Regions from separate parts of the Acetobacter sp. DsW_059 genome, predicted to be linked through region 2. Evidence: riboswitches for the same ligand, from Rfam matches in the RefSeq annotation. Region 2 holds a riboswitch; the other holds the start of a gene.
What was found. Region 2 has a riboswitch for cobalamin ahead of HK25_RS09160 (TonB-dependent receptor domain-containing protein). Riboswitches for the same ligand answer to the same signal wherever they lie in the genome.
Positions count from the first base shown of each region.

Region 1 (10,438 bases), on a different contig from region 2:
GCGGGATGCAGGCTGACCAGGCGCAGTTTCCTCACGGAAGGAGACGGGAAAACTCGCAATGCTGCCATCAAGCTCAGGTAAAACAACCTGCATGGCCAGGTCAGCACGTGAAAGCCCTCTGGCGCTTGCCTGCCACAGTCCCTGGGTTGTGCCAGGCTGCAACAGCTGAATAACAGGCACACCGGCTGAAAGAAGAGGAGACTGCCCATCCCTGTCACGGGAGGAAAATACCGTAGCATTCACCAGACAATCAGGGTGTACCTGCGCCAGCCAGTCATTAAGCGCGCCGGCTACTTTTGTATCCCGCAAAGATGTGACAAACACCATATCGACACGACAACCATGCTGTGACAACTGACGCGCCAGCTCTTCAGGCGCGCTGTGGTCACCCACCAGCAAATGGGCGCGATAAAACACCACGACAACTCTGGCTGCTGCTCCCTCCGGCAAGGCAGCACACCAGCCAGACGGCAGCTGAAGCGGTGACGGAGCAGCAGGAAAAGTACGATAAACGCCCCAGTCTGGCAGCGGTTCAGGCGCCTGCCCTGCATCAGGCACGCCCCTGACAATGGCCTCCATGACCTCCAGCGCACAGGTCATATTGCGTGGCCCGCCATAGCGAAAAAAACCGATCAGGCGTTTTCTCTGCTCCGGATCAATCGTGGACAGAGAGGCCAGCAAAGGATCATCTTCCTCTGCCTCCCCCTCTTTCCGGCGGGTATGCACACAGTCACCAGGCAAAAACACAAGTGGCACGCCCTTTGCCCTGCACCAGCCCGAAAGCTCCTCGGCACCATAGCGCCAGTAATCAAGCCCCCCAAGCAGGCGCACAACCACACAACGCGCCTGGCTCAGTGTTGTATCGATAAATAAATCGACAGACATAGGATGCCGCAGGCGTGCCAGTGGCACGACCTGTATACTGGCATGCATGCTCTGCCCGGCATGCTCCGCGGCCCGGCGGGTAATCGCGTCACGCAGCCCCAGAAGATCTGTCTCAGTAAACGAAAGAACAATCAGCTCTGCGGGATCAAGCCCCAGATCTTCTGCCTGGTCCTGTTCATCAAGTGTGCGGTTTTCACGAACAAGAAGGTGCATAACGTGCCAGCCTGCCTTTAAGGATTATACGCCTGCCAGAGCCTGGCGCACGGCGGCTTCCTCAAGCCCTTTCTGGCCAATGACCACAATCTGGCCAGTACGCGCCCCAGCTGCAGGCAGCGAACGGTCAAATTCGTAACGAAAACGCGTACCAACACCCTGCACGGCCAGACGCATGGCTTTACCCTGCACGGCAGCAAAACCTTTCATACGCAAAATATCAAAACGCGCGGCAACATCCTGCAAACGACTCAGAAATGTCTCAACATCTTTTTGCTCAGGCACTTCAACAACGAAACTCTCAAAATCATCATGCTCATGCTCACCCTCTTCCGCATCATGATGGGAAGGACGTGCATCAAGGTCTGCCTCAGCTTCAGCGCCAATACCCAGCAGGATAGAAGGATCTACCCGACCCTCTGCTGCACGGATAATCTGCACCGGACGCGGAGCCAGACGGCGGATCTCTGCCTCAACTTTTGCCAGCTCTTCTGCATCAGTCAGGTCTGTTTTATTCAGCACAACCAGATCAGCAGCGTTCAGCTGGTCTTCAAACACCTCAGCCAGAGGGTTGTCATGGTCAAGAGACGGGTCAGCTGCGCGCTGGCGGGCAACGGCCTCCGGGTCATCAGCAAAACGGCCGGTGGCAATAGCAGGCGCATCAACCACGGTTATAACACCATCAACCGTCATACGGCTTCTTATCGTAGGCCAGCCAAAGGCTTTCAGTAACGGTTTTGGCAGTGCCAGGCCTGAAGTTTCGATCACGACATGCTCTGGTGGATCCGCACGATCGAGCAATGCCTCCATCGCCGGCAGGAAGTCGTCAGCGACGGTACAGCACAGGCAGCCATTCACCAGTTCAACGACATCATCATCGCGACAGCCTTCAATACCGCAGCCACGCAAAATTTCACCGTCTACACCAAGAGAGCCAAACTCATTAACCACCACAGCAATGCGATGCCCTTTGGCATTTTGCAAAATATGCCGCAACAGCGTGGTTTTACCTGCCCCCAGAAAACCACTGATGATAGTAACCGGAACGCGCGAAGGAAGTGCTTTATTCATGACTGTTCATCCTCTCTCTCATAAAGACACGCCGGGACACGCCCCAGCACCATATCAGACAAGGCTGCCGGGCGACGCGATGGCATAACCGTACCCTTTTTACTGGCAGCATATAAACGGGCATATGTCAGTATATCTTCGGCTTTTTCAGGGCCAAGGTGGCCCATAAGCCAGGTCCAGCGCCCTTTCATGGCAATTGCAGCTGTGCACCCGCGATCACACGATGCCAGACATTCAACACCTCTGATTTCAGCAGCAGGAATTAATGCGGGATCCTGCACTTTTTCTGCATCAGTCAAAGCCAGCAAACGATCGTACAGCTGTGCACCAGGCGGGCGGTCCATGGCCGGGCCACCACGGCGACAGGTAAGGCACACATGCAGGATGGGGATATCCGGCATATCTGCTGATGAAGAGGACGCTGACATTCTGTCTCCTGACACACAGCCCCGCGCAGCAAGGGCCAGACACAACCTGGGTGCAGAAAAAAGCAGCCCCCCAGTCATGACAGAAAAAGACTGAGAGCATGCATAGCATATCGCTACACACTGGTTACAAACCGGGCACCCCGCCAGATGTAACACTGCATCGGATTTCGCTATAAAACCACCAGATTAACAAGGCTGGCTTTATATAATGGCAGGTCTCCTGGCTTATGGGCTGTCAGCCTGAAAAGCCTGCTTACGCATAGCTCAGACCAACATCATACCCTGCTCCTTCCCGCACCTGTTACAGCCGGTGGAGGCTGCCGGCAAACCGGCAGCAGAGGTATGATAAACTCACTTACAGTTGCGGGGGCAGCGACGGATTAACAGCCTGAGCCATGCACCGTTCTTCCCTTTTCATTCCTCACGGAACACCATTGTGCGGACAATGATCGTAAACCTCTTTTTTTTCAAGAGCGGACAAAATAACTAACCTGATCGGGATGTGTCACCCACAGGAGCAGGAGTAACCTTCTGCCCACTTAGAAAACAAAGTAATCGTTCAACATTTATCATAAAAATTACGCCAGATAATTTTATACATTAACTAATTTTCATTTATGACGTAAACAGCACAAGAGATATCACCTGCCATGGCCAGTGTGTTCATGCGCGGAGTGAGCCTTATTAAAATACAGGACAGGCCTCCATGTCGCAGAACACCAACCAGCCAATATCAACTCCGACCGATGGAAAATTTTCATCTCTCTGGGGACCTTTTACTGGCCCGCACGATGCGGCTTTGCACCTCATAACTTTTGTAGATAAAAGCCTTCATGATTTAACAACAGGTATTTTCTGGGCTCTCAATAAAGATCAGCTGGTGCCGTTACGCCTGCCTCGCTACGATCAGGATGGGAACGGACTGAGCATTGTAATTGAGTGGAATCCTGTTCTTATTCTGCCACCTGCGTCACCACCTCAACATGCCGGCTTCTTTAGTAAAGTCTGTAACACACTTAAACAAGGCTTTGCTTTGTATGGCGAAGCGACCATGCAAAACGCAAGAATGGAGGTAGATGGCTATCAGGAAATAAAGAACGAAATCAGATCAGCAATTAACCAGTCGCCTCTGACGCGTAAAATACTCCACGAACATGGCAGCGATACAACTGGTGTAATTTTTGACGCTGTTGCAGTCGGCCTTACCGTAACCTATGGCTCAGGTGTTATAGCTGGCTTTGCACTTTTGGGTGGTCTAATTTTATTAGGGACAGACGGTATCATATGGGCACTAGAAATATCTGACAAAAAAGAACAAGCTACGACCTTTAAAGAAAATAATTTTATCACTATAAGTCGCTGGGGTGCACTTATAATATCCCTGCCTGATGGATTTTCTACTTTATATAAAGGTATAACAAAAACCCCGGACACACTCAGGATGATTAGAGTTTCGTCAGAGAAACAAGCTTCTTCGTCTTATAATACAGCCAAAATTGCGGCACAAAATGCGGCTCGAACAGCACGTATAGCTGACGATGCACAAGACGCTATAACAGCTTCACACGCAGCTACTTATAGTAAAAAGTATGCGGAAATTTCTGAGCGAGCAAGACAACGCGCAGAAAAAGCAAGTCGTGCTCTACAAATAGCCGTTATGAGAACGGTAAGAAGTGAGGTTATTCCAACCGGATTAACCATGTATGGGGTAGATTCTATGGTGAATGATGCTCTTGACCCAGGCAATAATGATCTTATTGCCAGACACATCAGGAATTTCTCTTTCCATGCTATATCAGCAAAGAAACAGTAATGAGCATAAGAAAGAAAATAAAAGAGTTTGATTATTTTATAAAAAACATTCTACTTGATGACCAGATCGGAACAAAACCCAACGAAAATCGTGTTCTTGTCATAGGATACTCTGTGCCCTTAGGAATGGGAATAATTTCTACGATCTCACCTCTGTACTTAAGATTTATAAATTATCACAAAGAATTTTCTATTTTTTTTGCAATTATTGCTTCAGCAATATTTGTAGGATATATACAGATAACAGCAAGAAGAGGTATTCAGAATAAAAATAAAGAAAAAAGAATTTTACTGTTAAAAAAAACACGAAAATTACTTAATTATTCTTACTTTTTTTCAATTTCAGGGATTTTAATTTCAGTTCTTTCTTTTAAATTCCCACCACAGAATGCAACTGATGAAAACTTTTTTATTCCTATGATTTTATTAATTGTATTTGCCGTGATGGGTGTTCTCGCCATGCCTTTCACCTTTATGGCGCGTCGTATCAGCTGGCTGGTAAACCCACGATAACACCATCCGCTAGTCAGCACGCGACAAGGCCAGACGAAGCCCAAATGCAATAAACAAACAACCGGTAATGCGGTCGAGCACTTTCACTGTAGCTGGCTTTTTAAGCAGGTGACTTAAAGGCAAAGCCGCTGCTGTCAGCACAACAAACCACAGCACTGTCATGGCGCAATGAATAAGAGCAAGAAAAAGCGAGTATGCTGCGACAGACGCACCAGAAGGAACGAACTGCGGCAGGAATGTAATATAAAAGACCCCAATTTTAGGGTTAAGCATATTAGTCAGAAAGCCTTTACGTAAAAACTGACCAGCCGAACCTGAAATGGATTTTGCAGCCCCCTCCGCCTGAGCCATGGCCTCACGCGGGCGAAACAAAAATAACACACCAAGATATGTCAGATAGGCTGCGCCCGCCCATTTCACGCCTTCATATGCCAGTTCTGAGGCTTTAAGCACTGCGCCCAGCCCCAGTGAAACCACCAGCCCCCAGATCAGCAGGCCGATAATAATACCCAGCCCGGTTTGTGCCGCAGCACGACGCCCGCCCACAGCAACAGAGCGCAACATCAGCGCAGTATCAGTACCCGGTATAACGGTCAGCACTGTTGCAGCAGCCAGAAACGAAAGCATAAGAGGGATATCAATAGTCATAACAGCGGCCTTTTCTGCTGGCTTTCGGGCATATATATCCACTGTCCAGGAGTTTTTTAATAACCTTTTTGTGGGTCATAACGCAAAGGCACATCCTCCCCCCGCTCAAAAGCACGAATAACCCCGACAACATAATCTGCCCGTGCGGTGCGAGAAGCCTCTGATGCCACATGAGGCGTAATCAGCACTCCGGGGTGCGACCATAAAGGCGACTCTGCGGGCAGCGGTTCATGCTCAAACACATCAAGCACGGCATTATGCAACGTGCCATCATCAAGTGCTCGCAAAAGATCACTCGTAACGACAAGCCGGCCACGCCCCACATTAATCAGCCCCGCTGGTTTCTGAAGCTGTTTTAAAACATCGTAGGTTATAATTCCGCGGGTCAAAGATGTTTCGGGCAACAAACACACCAGAATGCTGCAGCTGCGCAAAAATATTTCAAGCTCTGCAGTTCCGGCGTAGCTGGTAATATGATCATAAGATTTTTTATGCTGCGACCACCCGACAACGGGAAAACCAGCCTGCACCAGGCTTTGTGCAACAGCTGAACCCAGCGCCCCCAGCCCCATAATACCAACCGGCGTCTCAGAGGACAGGCGCACCGGGGGCATACCCTGACGCGCCCATATCTGCTTATGCTGTGTGCTGTGCCAGCGCGGTGCCTCGCGCAGAAGAGAAAAGACAGCCCAGCGCACATAATCCTGCATCTGTGCAGCAGTTTCCTCCCCTCCCATACGAATAACCGGTAAATTTGCAGGCAGATCGGGGTCTGTCAGAATATGGTCAACTCCGGCTGCTACGCTCAGTATCGCTTTAAGGCGGGGCATCTGCGCAAGCCGTCCGGGTTCAGGCTGCCAGACAAAAGCATAGTCAATACTGGCCAGGTCAGCCGTTTTGTCGTGCCAGTCAATAACAGTCAGTTCAGGCATGAGGTGATTAAATATAGTTTGCCACACCACGAAAGACCCGGGACCACCCGCTTTCACTATAAGAGATAACATATCCCCTCCCTGTTGCTTAACGAACTCCGGGAAAACAATAACGATGCAGAAAAATTAATATCTCAGGCGTAATATATTTTCATCATATAGGCACATCCGCTGAAATATGTTTAAATTACATCTTCGTGACTGGTTTTTTCTTAAAACCCGTGTTGTGAAAAGCATTTTAACTATGCAACGTTGCGTCTAACTTACGGAGATATCATGGCAGCCTTTAAGCGTCATACCCGTTCCTCTCTCAAACTGGCTCTTTTTGCCACTGTCGGAATAGGGATTGGCTGTAGTTTAACTCCCGCCCACGCTGATGACACGCCTCCCGCAGCGCCGGAAGTGCTTATGCCGGCCTCGTCATTTGCTCCATGGGGGTTTAACCTGAGTGGTCGTGATACCGCTATCATCCCGGGCAATAATTTTTTCGAATATGCAAATGGTACTTACCTGAAAGATCTGACTATTCCGTCAGATATGACCAGCTATGGACCGTTTAATGCTCTGGCTGAACTTTCACGTCAGCGCGTGCAGAGCATTCTGGACGAACTTTCTGCACACCCGGTTAAAACACCGCATAGTACAGATGAAAAGCTCGGCACATTTTACGCATCCTTTATGAACGAAAAAGCCGTTGAAAAACGCGGCATCAGCCCTCTTAAAAAAGACCTGAAAACCCTTCGTTCTCTTACCGATGCACAAAGCTTTGCCACACTGTCAGGCTCAGCTTTCACATCTTTTACGACCTCTCCGTTTTCACTCAGCGTTTCACCTGACTCAAAAGACCCAACGCATTACTCAGTCTACCTTGATCAGGGCGGTCTCGGACTACCCGACCGTGACTACTACCTGAAACCTCAGTTTGCAGAACAGAGAAAAGCGTATCAGGCCTATATCACGCAAATCCTTACCCTCATCAGATGGCCAGAGCCCTCTAAAACGGCAGATGCTGTCATTGCCTTTGAAACAAAACTGGCTGAGGCACACTGGGCCCGCGCAGATATGCGAGACCCAAACAAAACCTATAACCCGATGACAGTCAGCGATCTGATTAAAACCGCGCCTGGCTTTGACTGGAAAAGCTGGATGCTTGCTGCCGGCCTGCCAGCTGAAGGCCTTGAAGCCAGCACCATTATCGTACAGGAGCCCTCAGCCATTACCGGAGAAGCAGCTGTTCTCGCCAGCACTGCCCCCGAACTGCTACGCTCATGGCAGGCATTTCACACCGCCAGCAACGCTGCCGGTTATCTGCCTGACGAATTTGTTCAGGCAAGCTTCACCTTCCATAAAGTTCTGAGCGGTCAGCCTGCTCTGCCAGCACGCTGGAAGCGCGGTGTCAGCGCTACAAATTCAGCAATGGGCATGGCATTAGGCAAGGTTTATGTTGAGAAATTCTTCCCGGCAGAAGACCGCGCAGCTATGGAGCAGCTGACTGAAAACCTCAAAACAGCCTTCCACACCCGCCTGCAGCACAACAGCTGGATGACGCCAGCAACACGTCAGGCTGCTCTGACCAAACTCGACAGCCTGGAAATTCAGGTCGGTTACCCCAAAAAATGGCGTGACTATTCCGGCCTTGAAGTGAACCTGAAAGACCTTTACGGCAACGTCAAAAATGGCATTGCTTTCGAGTGGGCTTATGAACTGAGCCACCTGGGTAAAACAGTTGACCGTGATGAATGGGATATGACCCCTCAGACAGTCAATGCCTACAACAACCCGCTGTTTAACGAGATTGTTTTCCCCGCAGCTATTCTGCAGCCGCCATTCTTTAACGCAAAGGCCGATGCCGCCATTAACTACGGTGCCATTGGTGGCGTTATCGGTCATGAAATGACCCATTCGTTTGACGATGAAGGGCGGCAGTTTGACGAACATGGTCGCCTGCGTGACTGGTGGACTAAAAAGGACACAGAGCGCTTTCAGAAACTGGCAGCCCGTCTGGGTGCTCAGTACGACGCCTTTGAAGTGCTGCCTGGTGTGCATGTCAATGGCAAGCTGACTATGGGCGAAAACATTGCTGATCTGGGCGGCCTGACCCTGGGGCTTGATGCGTATCACGCCTCACTGAATGGTGAGAAAGCTCCGGTTATTGATGGCCTGACAGGTGACCAGAGAGTCTTCCTCGGCTGGGCACAGGTCTGGCGCCAGAAACTGCGTGAAAACACAGTTAAAAGCCTGGTGGTGGTTGACCCGCACTCACCGCCGGAAGCTCGTGTAAACCTGCCCATGCACAACATCGATGCATGGTATAAAGCATGGAATGTCAAAAAAGGGGATGCGCTCTATCTCGCACCCTCTCAGCGCGTAAAAATCTGGTAACAGAACACCAGGGTCTTTCCTCTGCCAGCCAGAGGAAAGACCTTTACGTCAGGGCGTCACAACCTCATCAAGCCTGGCGGGTATAAAAAATGGTATACTCCCCTTACCCGGGCCACGCAGCCCCTTCTGTTCTGCAAACCATACACCTGCACTGACATCTCCCCCTGAAGGCAGCCAGCTCTGCGGTGTTGTCATCCAGCTCTGCATATCATGAGCCACACGCTCACCTCCCTGATCTCTGAGCAGCAGATGATGTCCCCCAGGGATCATGTCAAAACGTACATCTTTTTTCTCAGCTCTCCTGACAGATAAATCATGCCAGACACGTGCCATAGCAAAAGCCGGCACAAGCTGATCATTATCGCCATAGAGACATAGTATGTTACCCCGGTCATGCTTTGCCGCAGCCGCTGCCTGCTGCATCAGGGTTACAAGCCCCCGCAATGCTATCCACTGTGTTGTACGAAGTGTCAGCGGATCATAATAAAGACGAATAAGAGCGGCCATATTATCTGTAGCTACCACATGCACAGAGGCACTCTGTTCAGGCACAAGGGTATGCGGCGACAGCGATGCAAAAACTGATAACAGCATATCAGCTGTAAAACCCGGGTTCCACACTGCCGGAGCGAGCAGAATTGTCCCGGCAACAGCAGGGGCATCAGGCTGAGCCATAAGCACCATAAGCACCGCCCCTCCCATACTTTCACCGGCAAGATATATAGGCGTACGGGGATACATTTTTTTTAGCTGGTCAATCAGTTCTCGTGTATCAGCAACCATCCGCGCAGTACCTGCCCATGCACCACGTTGTGGTGCGGCACCAAAACCACGCTGATCAGGAGCTGCGACCGTTACCCCGGACTGCGTAAAAAACGAAGCCCGGCTTTCCCATGCATCGCGACTATCATTAAAACCATGCAAGGCAAGCAACACAGCTTTTGGCTGCCCCTGTGCTTTCCAGATACGCGCCGGCAACGCTGCGCCATCACTCATGGTAAATATATGGTCCGGTGCGACAAGCACAGCAGCCTGTTGCCAGCGTAGCGGAGGCTTTGGCGCAGGGGGCACGCCTGTCGTGCAGCCACTCAGCGCTATGAACATCCAGGCCATAACACAGCCGGCAATGACCCTCTGACACCATGATTTTAACATTGTAAAAATACTCAGAGACTCTTCGCTCACGGATATGGGAAGAAGAGTGAATGGAAACATTTTGTCTGCAGGGGTATCATGCCAGACAAGAGTGCAATACCAGAAACAGATCTGGCCTGGCCAGAAGACAAGGAACAGCCCTATGCTTATTCAGGCAGAAAACCAGACACCACGCCCGCGACTGGGCTATATCGAGACTATTGTTGTCGATTCCCGCAAAATATACTGCAATGGAGGCTCTGATACTCTGGGGCACCCTGGAGTATGGCTGAAAATAGGAGACCAGCAGACTGTTTGTCCCTATTGCTCACGCCTGTTTATTCTGCAGCCTGAATAATTACTTATCAACTTAATTTACAGGTATTTTATGTCCAGTTTTCGTTTCCGGCCATTACGCTC
Region 1 is NZ_JOPI01000026.1:9,425-19,862, reverse strand. Features, by position in the region: gene cobN (cobaltochelatase subunit CobN) at 1-1,098, opposite strand, end outside; gene cobW (cobalamin biosynthesis protein CobW) at 1,123-2,169, opposite strand; gene HK25_RS06715 (DUF1636 domain-containing protein) at 2,166-2,597, opposite strand; cobalamin riboswitch at 2,790-3,048, opposite strand; gene HK25_RS06710 (hypothetical protein) at 3,304-4,410, shown strand; gene HK25_RS06705 (hypothetical protein) at 4,410-4,922, shown strand; gene HK25_RS06700 (LysE family translocator) at 4,932-5,570, opposite strand; gene HK25_RS06695 (glyoxylate/hydroxypyruvate reductase A) at 5,627-6,574, opposite strand; gene HK25_RS06690 (M13 family metallopeptidase) at 6,779-8,884, shown strand; gene HK25_RS06685 (alpha/beta hydrolase) at 8,933-9,997, opposite strand; gene HK25_RS06680 (zinc-finger domain-containing protein) at 10,182-10,376, shown strand; gene HK25_RS06675 (thioredoxin family protein) at 10,407-10,438, shown strand, end outside.
Region 1: it holds a riboswitch for cobalamin, as region 2 does, so the genes downstream of both, HK25_RS06715 (DUF1636 domain-containing protein) here and HK25_RS09160 (TonB-dependent receptor domain-containing protein) in region 2, are expected to answer to the same signal.

Region 2 (10,438 bases):
GCACCAACCTCACGCGCTGCCATCACTGCAGTACGGGCTGTGTATTGCCCTGCAAGAACAATATCAGGATGCACAGACAGAATATTTTCAGCATCGGCTGCAAATATAACGTGTGGCAACCCCTCATGACACAGCACAGAAGCAGAACAGTCGCGCACAAGAGGAGAAAGGGCAACGATCTCCTCTTTATCAGCGAGCATCAGGGCAAGCTGGTCAGTACATAAATTAAGTGAGGCAATACGCGAGGCAGCCTGACCATGACCAGCCAGAACCCCACAATACACTATGCCTATCAAAGGAATTAACCAGCGCATCAGTAGCTCAGTGTTACGCCTCCATAACCTGCCCGCCCGGGCTGAAGATAGCCTATCGGTTCTTCATACTGCCTGTTGAGCAGATTATCAGCACGGGCAAAGACTGTAACAAAACGATTAATTTTATAACTGGCAGCAAGATCAACTGTGAAATATCCATGCCCCTTACCACAGGTGCTGCAAACCTCAGAACCAATAACCGGCAGGTCGCGCCAGCCGCTGACATAAAGAATATTGCCAGATAACGTGAGATCTTTCACCGGGTTCCATGAAGTATTAAAATTCAGCTTATGCTGTGGCCTGCGTTGCAAAGGCAGATGATTTGTCAGATCACGGGCATGTGTCCAGGTATAAGTCAGATTGAAATCGAGGGTCTTTATGGGTTTCCACTCAGCAAATGCCTCCACCCCATACATACGGGCACGGGAGACGTTGCCATAGGAATACTGATAATACGAATAGCCTGAAGAGTTATCTATCGACAATGTTGACTGGATAAGGTTTTTAACCTTGTTATCATACCATGTTGCACCAAAATGCAGCTTATCGTGCAGCAGTTTTTGTTCAACACCGGCATCATAGCCAATCAGACGCTCTGCCCGCAGGTCAGGATTACCTTTTTGCGAATAGCTGGATCCGGTCTGATTAAAAAAGAGCTGATAAAGTGTAGGGCCATGAAAACCTGACCCTGCACTTGCCTTAATAATTGTGCCTGTATGTGGAATATGAACAGAAGGCGCCATACGCCAGGTGACATAATGGCCATAACGCGAATTACTGTCATAACGCACGTTGGCAGCACCATAGAGAATCTTGTTCCAGTTACCTTCATACTGCGCATAGCCTGCAGTTGTATCCATACTCGCCTGTGTATGATAGCCGGTGTCATAAGCACTGCCTGCAGTATGACTGGTATCAAACGTGTCATGAAAATGCTCAGCACCAATCAGCACTGTGCCATATTTTTTAAAGTTAAATGTACCATGCCAGTCAATTTTCAGCCGGTCTGACCGGTAATAAATGGGCCCGGTAGCATACAGCCCTGTCTGATTCCATCGATTACGAATGGCCATATAACCAAGGCCGATGACCTGATCAAAAAAACCATCAAATGACACAAGATGAGCTGTCCCGCGCACAATTGCTTCATTTGTATTATTACGCTCACGCACATGCCCCCCGCCTTCGTTTTCACTCTGAAGGTCATACAGGGAATAGGTGTGATAATTGCTCTGAATCAGACGGGTTGTCAGGCCAAGGTCAAAATTTCTGGTTACGTCATAGCCCAGACGAATATTCGTGCCCCGGTTATCATTGCGGTTGCCGGTGTGGCGTTGCGCACGTGTGGCACCATAATAGCGGTCAATATAATGCGGAATGCTGCGAAACCCATCCATACGATAATGATTAAGCGTCACATTATAATGGAAACGCCCCTTACTGCCACGTAACCCGATAACCTGATTAAATGTGCCATATGAGCCGCCTTCAAGACGTACAAAAGGTTTAAAACGCCCCTCGCCACGGGCTGTCGTAATATCGATTACCCCTGCCATAGCATCTGCACCATAGAGGCCACTTTGCGGACCACGCAGAACTTCAATACGCCCTATACCATCAGTCATAAACTGAGCAGCATCGAACATGCCACTGGCAGAACTGCCATCATTAATATCCATTCCATCAAGGCGCACTTTTACTTCATTGGCATTCGTACCACGCATAAAAATTGACGTTGTGCCCCCTGCTCCGCCGGTGCGAACAAGGTTTAACCCTGGTTCACGGGCTAACAGATCTGGTAAAGAGCGACGTTGCTGTTTTAAAATCTGCTGCTCTGTAATGATTGTCATGGCAGTACCGATTTCATCACGCCTGACGGGCCTGCGGGCTGCACTCACAGTAATCTGTTCAGGATTACGTGACAGCATCTCTTCCTCTGACGTCAGGCTTGTCTCTGCCTGCTGTGGCTGTTCAGCTGCCCGGACCATACATCCGGGAAAAATGAAGAATGCTGTGCTCAAAAAAAGAAGTCTGCGCACCATAAAAACTACCTCGTGGTCCGAATGTTGCCACGAGACTAAGTTTATGCAGGCACTGACGCCCTTATCAGGCTGTACCAGCGCATGCCACTCTGTGCTGACACTCCCCGATCAGCATTTCCCGTTTGCAACAATTCACGATGGCAGGTTTCCTGGCTTGTGGCGTCGCCGGCTGCATCTCCCTTCCCAGGCCAGGCCCAGTGGTCTGATCTTATGATCAGTATGCAGAAACATACCACTTACAGTTGCGGGGACAGCTCAGGCTTAAACAGCATATCATGCCATGATACCTGATTCCCTTTTACACTCTGCCTTATATTTTAAAGGCAAAGACCATCAGTCAGATGATGTGCGCGCAGAACACAGGCCTGTCAACAATGCTGAAGGTAAAAAGGGCTAATGATGCGATGCAGCAAACCGGATAAAATCCTGCAGGTAAAAAATATCATCATCCGTATCACGACAGCCAAGGAAAATTTGCTTTGCGATACCCTTTTTGCCAAGCTTCACAGGAGAAAGTTCAAAGCGCTGAGCATATTCCTCAACCAGCCATCCCGGCAGAGCCGTAACACCCCTGCCATGAGCGACCATCACAAGCATAATATCTGTTGTTTCTATTTGCTTTTGCTGCCTTGGGCTAATACCCGCAGGTTGCAGAAACTGCGTATAAATATCCAGCCGCTCTGACGGTACGGGGTATGTTATCAGGGTTTCTCCCGCAAGCTGCTCTGGTGAGATAAACTTCTCACCACGCAAAGGGTGCTGAGGGCCAACAACCAGCACAAGTTCATAGTCAAAAACAGGCGTGAATTTCAGGCCGGGTTTGTAAAGCGGGTCAGGTGTGACAACAAGATCAATCTCATTACTGAACAATGCACCAATACCGCCAAACTGAAATTTCTGCCGCACATCAACATCAACCTTCGGCCATCTTTCCAGATAAGGAGAAACCACTTTTAAAAGCCATTGATAACAGGGGTGACACTCCATACCGATGCGTAATGTACCACGCTCACCATTGCCAAATTGTTCAAGCCGTTTTTCAGCCAGTTCAAATTGAGGCAACATGCGATTGGCCAGAGATAACAACCATTCTCCCGCCTGAGTGAGCACGAGTGACCGCCCCTCCCTGCGCCAGACCTTAACCCCGAGCTGATTTTCTATTTTACGAATAGCATGGCTTAGCGCGGGTTGCGTCAGGTTAAGACGCAGCCCGGCAGCAGTTAATGAGCCTTCACGCGCGACAGCCTGAATAACCTTCAGGTGACTACGCTCCAGAACATCCATGCTTCACCTTAAATCTATGCACAAAATTTATATAATTATATGATAATTATCATTTTTTATTATTTTAACAAGCTATATTCCTGTCAGCGGGTCAGCTCCTCCCGAACAATTGCAGCCCCGGCACTTAATGCTCTGAGCTTGCCGCTTGCTACATGCCGGGGCAAAGGTGCCATGCCACAGTTAGTAGACGGATAAAGCTTATCAGCCTCTGCAAACCGCAAAGCTTTACGCAAAACATCCGCAACCTTTTCGGGTGTCTCAATAGTATGAGTTGCGACATCAATAGCGCCTACCATGACCTTTTTACCACGAACAAGTTCGATCAGGTCCATAGGAACGCGAGAGTTCTGACACTCCAGTGATATGATATCGAGGCTGGAGCTCTGCAGCTTTGGAAAAATCTCTTCATACTGACGCCATTCCGCACCAAGAGCATTTTTCCAGTCAATATTCGCTTTAATACCATATCCATAGCAGATATGGACTGCTGTTTCACATTTCAGACCTTCAGCTGCTTTTTCTAAAGCCGCAATACCCCAGTCATTAACTTCCTCAAAAAAAACATTAAATGCAGGCTCGTCAAACTGAATGATATCGACACCGGCTGCCTCTAATTCCCGGGCTTCCTGGTTAAGAATTCCGGCAAACTCCCAGGCAAGTTTTTCACGACTTTTATAATAGCCGTCATAAAGCGTATCAATCATCGTCATCGGGCCAGGCAATGCCCACTTTATCGGCTTTTTTGTCAGTGTACGTAAAAAACGGGCATCTTCAACAAAAACAGGTTTTTCACGTGTAACCGCCCCCACAACTGATGGCACACTTGCATCATAGCGATTACGAATTTTGATGGTCTGACGATTTTCAAAATCAACACCACTCAGATGCTCAATGAAGGTGGTAACAAAATGCTGGCGGGTCTGTTCACCATCACTCACAATATCAATACCGGCGCGATCCTGATCATCAAGGGTCAGGCGCAGCGCATCCTGTTTCCCTTCTGTCAGCTCTTCTCCCTCTAACTTCCAGGGAGACCAGAGCGTTTCAGGTTCTGCAAGCCATGAGGGTTTGGGCAAACTGCCTGCTGTTGAGGTTGGAAGTAGTGTTTTCATGGGGCGTGACCTTGTATCTTATAAATGGTTAAACGGCGTAACTGGCAGACCACTGCTCCAGAATATCCTGATAAGGTTTAATAAATCGCTCTTCTGTAAACCTGCCCTGTGTGACAGCCAGCTGGCTGCGTTCTTCCCGGTCATAAACGATCCGGGTTATCGAATAATCCTGATGTTTAAGGCTTGGCTGATAACAGTCAGATGCAGCAGAATTAGCATTATAAATTTCAGGACGATAAATTTTCTGAAATGATTCCATCGTGCTGATCGTGCTTATGAGTTCCAGCGTGGTATAGTCAGACAAAAGGTCACCAAAGAAATAAAATGCTAAGGGGGCAACACTCCTGGCTGGCATAAAATAGCGAACCTGCATGCCCATTTTTGCAAAATACTGATCGGTCAGCGATAAGTCGCGCTGCTGATACTCAACCCCTAACACAGGGTGCTCATTATCAGTTTTATGATATGTCCTGTTACCTGATACACTCAGGCATATAACAGGCGCTTTACTGAAATTTCTTTTATAAGAATCTGAACTGATGACCGTTTTAAAGAGATTTCCATGTAAATCTCCAAAATTATCAGGTTTAGAAAAATCCTTCCTGTCTTTATTATACTCAGGCAATAAAACACTAAAATCATAATCACGCACGTAAGATGAGAAATTATTCCCCGCAATACCTTCAATACGCTTATTATTTATTTTATCAATAATAGTTGTTTTCAGAATTTCTATCAGAGGAAAAGTTTCTTTATTATTTTTAAAACTGATATCCATATCAAATGAAATGATCTCAAGTTCGACAGCATAACGATCCCGCTTAGGGTTATCCCAGCGTGCCAGATCATTAAAACGATTATCAATCATCTTTAAAACATTACGCAGGTTTGCCTGGCGGCTTTCCCCTCTTGCAAGGTTAGCAAAATTTGTCGTCAGACGCGTATTCTCTGAAGGGAGATAATGCTCATCAAAACGAATACGTTTTATAGTGAATGTATCTTCCTTAATCATCGTATTACTGCATCCTGTTTTTATAAAAAAACCTGATTACGTTTATTGAAAATAAAAAAGTAACTATGCTTTCGTATTTTCATAAACGATAATTTTTCTATATGCGGTTCAAAGTCGTGACCGCCTTATGCACGATCAAATATATGAATAAAAATGATTTATTTTCATATAAACATGAATTAAATTTATATATTATCAAAATATTGTTCAGAAAACATCATCCGTTAAATACCGCATACCTGATGCCGGGAAAATTTGTTCCGGCACCAGGGTTACACACCGGCACTCTGCTTCTGGTCTGTAAATGTCAATGTCTAAGATATTATAAAATATGATTAATTACATTATCCTTACGATGCGGCAGAGTTCCCTGCCATCCTCCCCCCAGCGTTTTATACAGCGTGACGATATTAGACATTTGCTGCAAATGTGTTGTAATCGCGCCAAGCTGGGCATCATACAACGTACGCTGCGCCACAAGAGTATCCAGGTAAGGGTCATACCCGCCTTTAAACCGGGCCAGAGCCAGCTGATACTGGCGATCACTGGCCTGCACGAGTGCTACCTGGGCAGAAAGCTGCTTGAGATAAGTACTTCGTCCTGCCAGAGCATCAGCAACTTCGCGAAAAGCAGTCTGTATGGTTTTTTCATAGCGTGAGACTTCTTCTTTTTTGCGCGCTTTTGCCTGGTGCAGCTCAGCTGTAAGCCGTCCGGCATCAAACAAAGGCACTGTAACCTGCGGGGCAACATTCCAGGCACCCATACCACTCTGAAACAGACGGGTAATATTATTACTGGCCGTACCGTTAGCTGCCGTAATCTGAATTTTAGGGAAAAATTCAGCACGTGCAGCCCCGATATCATCATTTGCCGAACGAAGAACCTGCTCAGCAGAGAGAATATCCGGGCGGCGTGCTATCATGTCTGAAGGCAAACCCTCCGGCACATCAGGAAAAGCCTGAACATCATCCAGAGAAGCCTTCTTCTCTAATGCCAGACGCGTTGCCTGATCAGGTGCCCCGCCTATAAGCAACGTAAGCTGATTCATCGCCTGTTCACGCTGACGCGTATAAATTTGCAAATGTGTCTCTGCGTCGCGCAAAGCCGCTTCAGCCTCAGCGACATCCAGCTGTGTGCCCGTACCAACACGCGCTGTCTGCTCAACCAGTCTGTACGTTTTCTGACGGTTTTCAATAACATGCTGTGTAATCAGCAAGGCCTGATTATTTGCAACCCAGTTAAGCATAGCCACCGAAACGCTGGCTATAACACTCAGACGCATACTTTCACGCCCAAGAGCATCCGACAAATAGCGGTCGAACGATGCACGCGAGGCTGAACGTATACGCCCCCATAAATCAACCTCATAGGCTGATATGCCAAACCCTACGGCATACTGACGCATATAAAATGGTTCATTCCCCTGAGATAAACTCCAGATACGAGAATACATTTTCTGCACATTCGCACCGGCTGTGCCGTTCAGTGTCGGAAAAAGAGCAGCATTTTCAATATCAAACTGTGCACTTGCAGCTTCAACCTGATGCTGTGCCACCTGCAGATCGCGGTTGTTGGTCAGTGCTGCAGAAATAAGGGACTGCAAAACCGGATCGCGATAGAAATTACGCCAGTTATCAAGATCAGCTGCATCCTGTGCCACGGTTTCAGATGCCCCGTTACCAGGCCATTTTTTCTCAACCGGCGCAGCCGGACGATGATAGGTCGGGATCATTGTGCACCCGCCCATCAGCAACGCCAGGCCTGCAGATAATATTTTCAATGATGGTGCCATGCTCATGCTCCTTCTGGCGCATGAGCATCATGTGGTGCAATTTCCTGACCGTCTGCCAGAGCAGAAGCCGGATGTAAAACCAGACGGCTTCCCTCAGGCAACCCTGTCTGAATTTCAATTTTATCACCATAGTCACGCCCAACTGTGACAGGGCGAATATGCAGATGATTCGTCATATCAACAGTAGCGACTGATAAACCTGTTGCATTATACATCAGAGATTCTGAAGGTATCAGAATAGTTGATGCCGGCCGGGGCACCTCAAAATGAACAGACCCGTAAACACCGGCTGCAAGCCTGCCATCACGGTTATCCAGTTCTGCTTCAACTGGCAGCATACGACTTTCGCGCTCAAGTGCATGGCCTGTGCGTGTAACGGAACCTGAAAAAGCTTCACCTGGACGGCCCGGCACTGTCAGCCTGACTGGTGTTCCTGGCTGTATGCGACCCGCCTCTTCCTGCGGCACATGCACCCGCACACGCAGCCGGTCAGTTCTGTCCAGGACAAATAAAGGCGCAGACTGCGGGTTATCAGCACTGACCAGGTCACCCTTTTCAACGTTACGGGCTGTAACCACACCATCAAACGGAGCCGTAATTATTGTATATGCACGCCGTTGCGCACTGACTGCCAGAGCCGCATCAGCTGCAGCCTGAGCGGCATTCTGCGCCTGCTGAGTAATACGATCAGCATCAAAATTCTGCTGGCTCACAGCTCCGCCGCCCACGAGCCCGCCCGAACGTCTGGCCGTAATACGGGCAAGGCTAAGATTAGCCTGTGCCTGCGCAAGAGCCGCCTGCGCACGGGCTTCCTCCCGATCAAGCTCGGGCGCTCTGATAACCGCCAGAACATCGCCTGCTTTGACATGCGAACCAATATCTACATGACGCTCAGCAATATAACCTGAAGCTCTGGCGTTAATTGCTGCTGTTTCAACAGCAACTGTTTCACCGGGCAGGTCGAGAGAGACAGGTTTTGTCTCTCTGTGCACTGTCATGAAGCTCACTTCGGGAATCTGGTGCTCACGTGTTGCGGCCAGAGCCCGCACGGCACTCCCCCGCTCAGCATGGGCATAAATACCGTATCCAAGCAGGCACACAACACCAAGACCAATAAAAGGAGCGACTGACCGGCGGGCAACATCTTTACGCGGGCCGGTTACAGGTAAAACAGGTTCAGACATGACTGTACTCCTCAAGAATGCGACTTTCCTGTTTTCTCAGGCGGGTATAAAGCCAGGGCACAATGAATAATGTGGCGCACGTACCAAGCATGAGCCCGCCAATAACAGCGCGACCAAGCGGAGCATTTTGCTCCCCTCCGTCCCCCAGCCCTAACGACATCGGCAGCATGCCAATAATCATGGCCAGTGAGGTCATCAGAATAGGGCGCAGGCGTGCCTGCCCTGCGGCAATAGCGGCTTCAGCAGCACTCATGCCTTCAGCGCGCCGTTCTTTAGCAAATGTTACGAGCAGGATTGAGTTTGCACTTGCAACACCCACACTCATAATTGCCCCCATCAAAGACGGAACAGAGAATGTTGTGCCTGTGACAAACAGCATAAAAACAATACCGCACATTGCGCCAGGCAGGCCGAGCACCACGACAAAGGGGTCCATAAAGGACTGAAAATTCACAACCATCAGCAGGTAAACCGCAACAGCTGCCACCAGAAGCCCTATGCCAAGCCTGACAAAAGCTGAACGCATGCTTTCAATCTGCCCCTGCACGGTGATGCTGTTACCCGCAGAAAGTTCACCGCGATGACGGGCAATAACCCGATCGATATCACGGGCAATGCTGCCTAGGTCACGCCCTTCAGCACTCGCATCAATATCGAGAACAGGCTGAATATTGCTATGTGAAATAACATTCTGCCCTGTACCGCGCTGAATTGTTGCAACATTGCTCAGCAATGCCGGGTTTTTCTGCACAGCAGAAGATGACGCCACCACAGTGTTGCGCAAATCACCCAGGTTATTCACCCGATATTGCGGGGTCTGCACTGCAAGCGGATACTGAATACCAGAGGCAGGATCGACCCAGAAATTAGGAGTAACCGTGTTAGACGATGCCAGAGAAACCATCACGTTTCGGGCGACATCATTAAGAGTTAACCCAAGGTCAAGTGCACGTTCGCGGTCAATTGCCACAGCCAGTTCGGGTGCTGCAATCTGCTGATGCAGATGTACATCGACCAGACCAGGGATATGAGAAATCTCCTGACGGATTTCCTGCATAACCTTTCGGTTATTAGTGACATCGTAACCAGAAATACGAATATCAACCTGAGCTGGTATGCCAAAATTGAGAATCTGGGTCACAATATCTGCTGGCTGGAAATAGAACACACAATGTGGAAAACGACGGGCCAGTTCGGTGCGCAGTTTACGGATGTAATCAGCTGTCGGGCGGTGTCCCTCCTTCAGCTCAACCATAATCTGCCCGTCATTTGTACCAACGGTTGTACCATCATCAAAAGGCATGGAATAACGGAAAGGCATGCCCATATTATCGAGCAGAAGCGCACGCTCTTTTTCAGGTACGATGTCACGAATAACATCTTCAACCTGGTCAAATAATTTTTCGGTACTTTCTATACGCGTTCCTTCAGGTGCCCGGACGTGAAGTTTAAATTCACCGGCATCAATACTCGGGAAAAAATCCTGACCGACCTGCGTTGCAAGAATGCCAGTAACCAGAAGAACAGTACCTGCCAGAGCTGGCACTTTCCAGCCACTGCTGATCAGTCTGTGCAGGGTGTACACATAGCTGTCACGCACACGGTCAAAATAACGGTCAAAAACCATACCAAAACGTGCAATGCGGTCTGGTGGCAGCCCTGCATCACGGCGGCGTTCTGCCTGGCGTTCTTCTGCGC
Region 2 is NZ_JOPI01000039.1:3,032-13,469, reverse strand. Features, by position in the region: gene HK25_RS09165 (ABC transporter substrate-binding protein) at 1-314, opposite strand, end outside; gene HK25_RS09160 (TonB-dependent receptor domain-containing protein) at 314-2,302, opposite strand; cobalamin riboswitch at 2,478-2,706, opposite strand; gene HK25_RS09155 (LysR family transcriptional regulator) at 2,750-3,640, opposite strand; gene HK25_RS09150 (methionine synthase) at 3,724-4,752, opposite strand; gene HK25_RS09145 (DUF1852 domain-containing protein) at 4,781-5,764, opposite strand; gene HK25_RS09140 (efflux transporter outer membrane subunit) at 6,087-7,556, opposite strand; gene HK25_RS09135 (efflux RND transporter periplasmic adaptor subunit) at 7,559-8,740, opposite strand; gene HK25_RS09130 (efflux RND transporter permease subunit) at 8,733-10,438, opposite strand, start outside.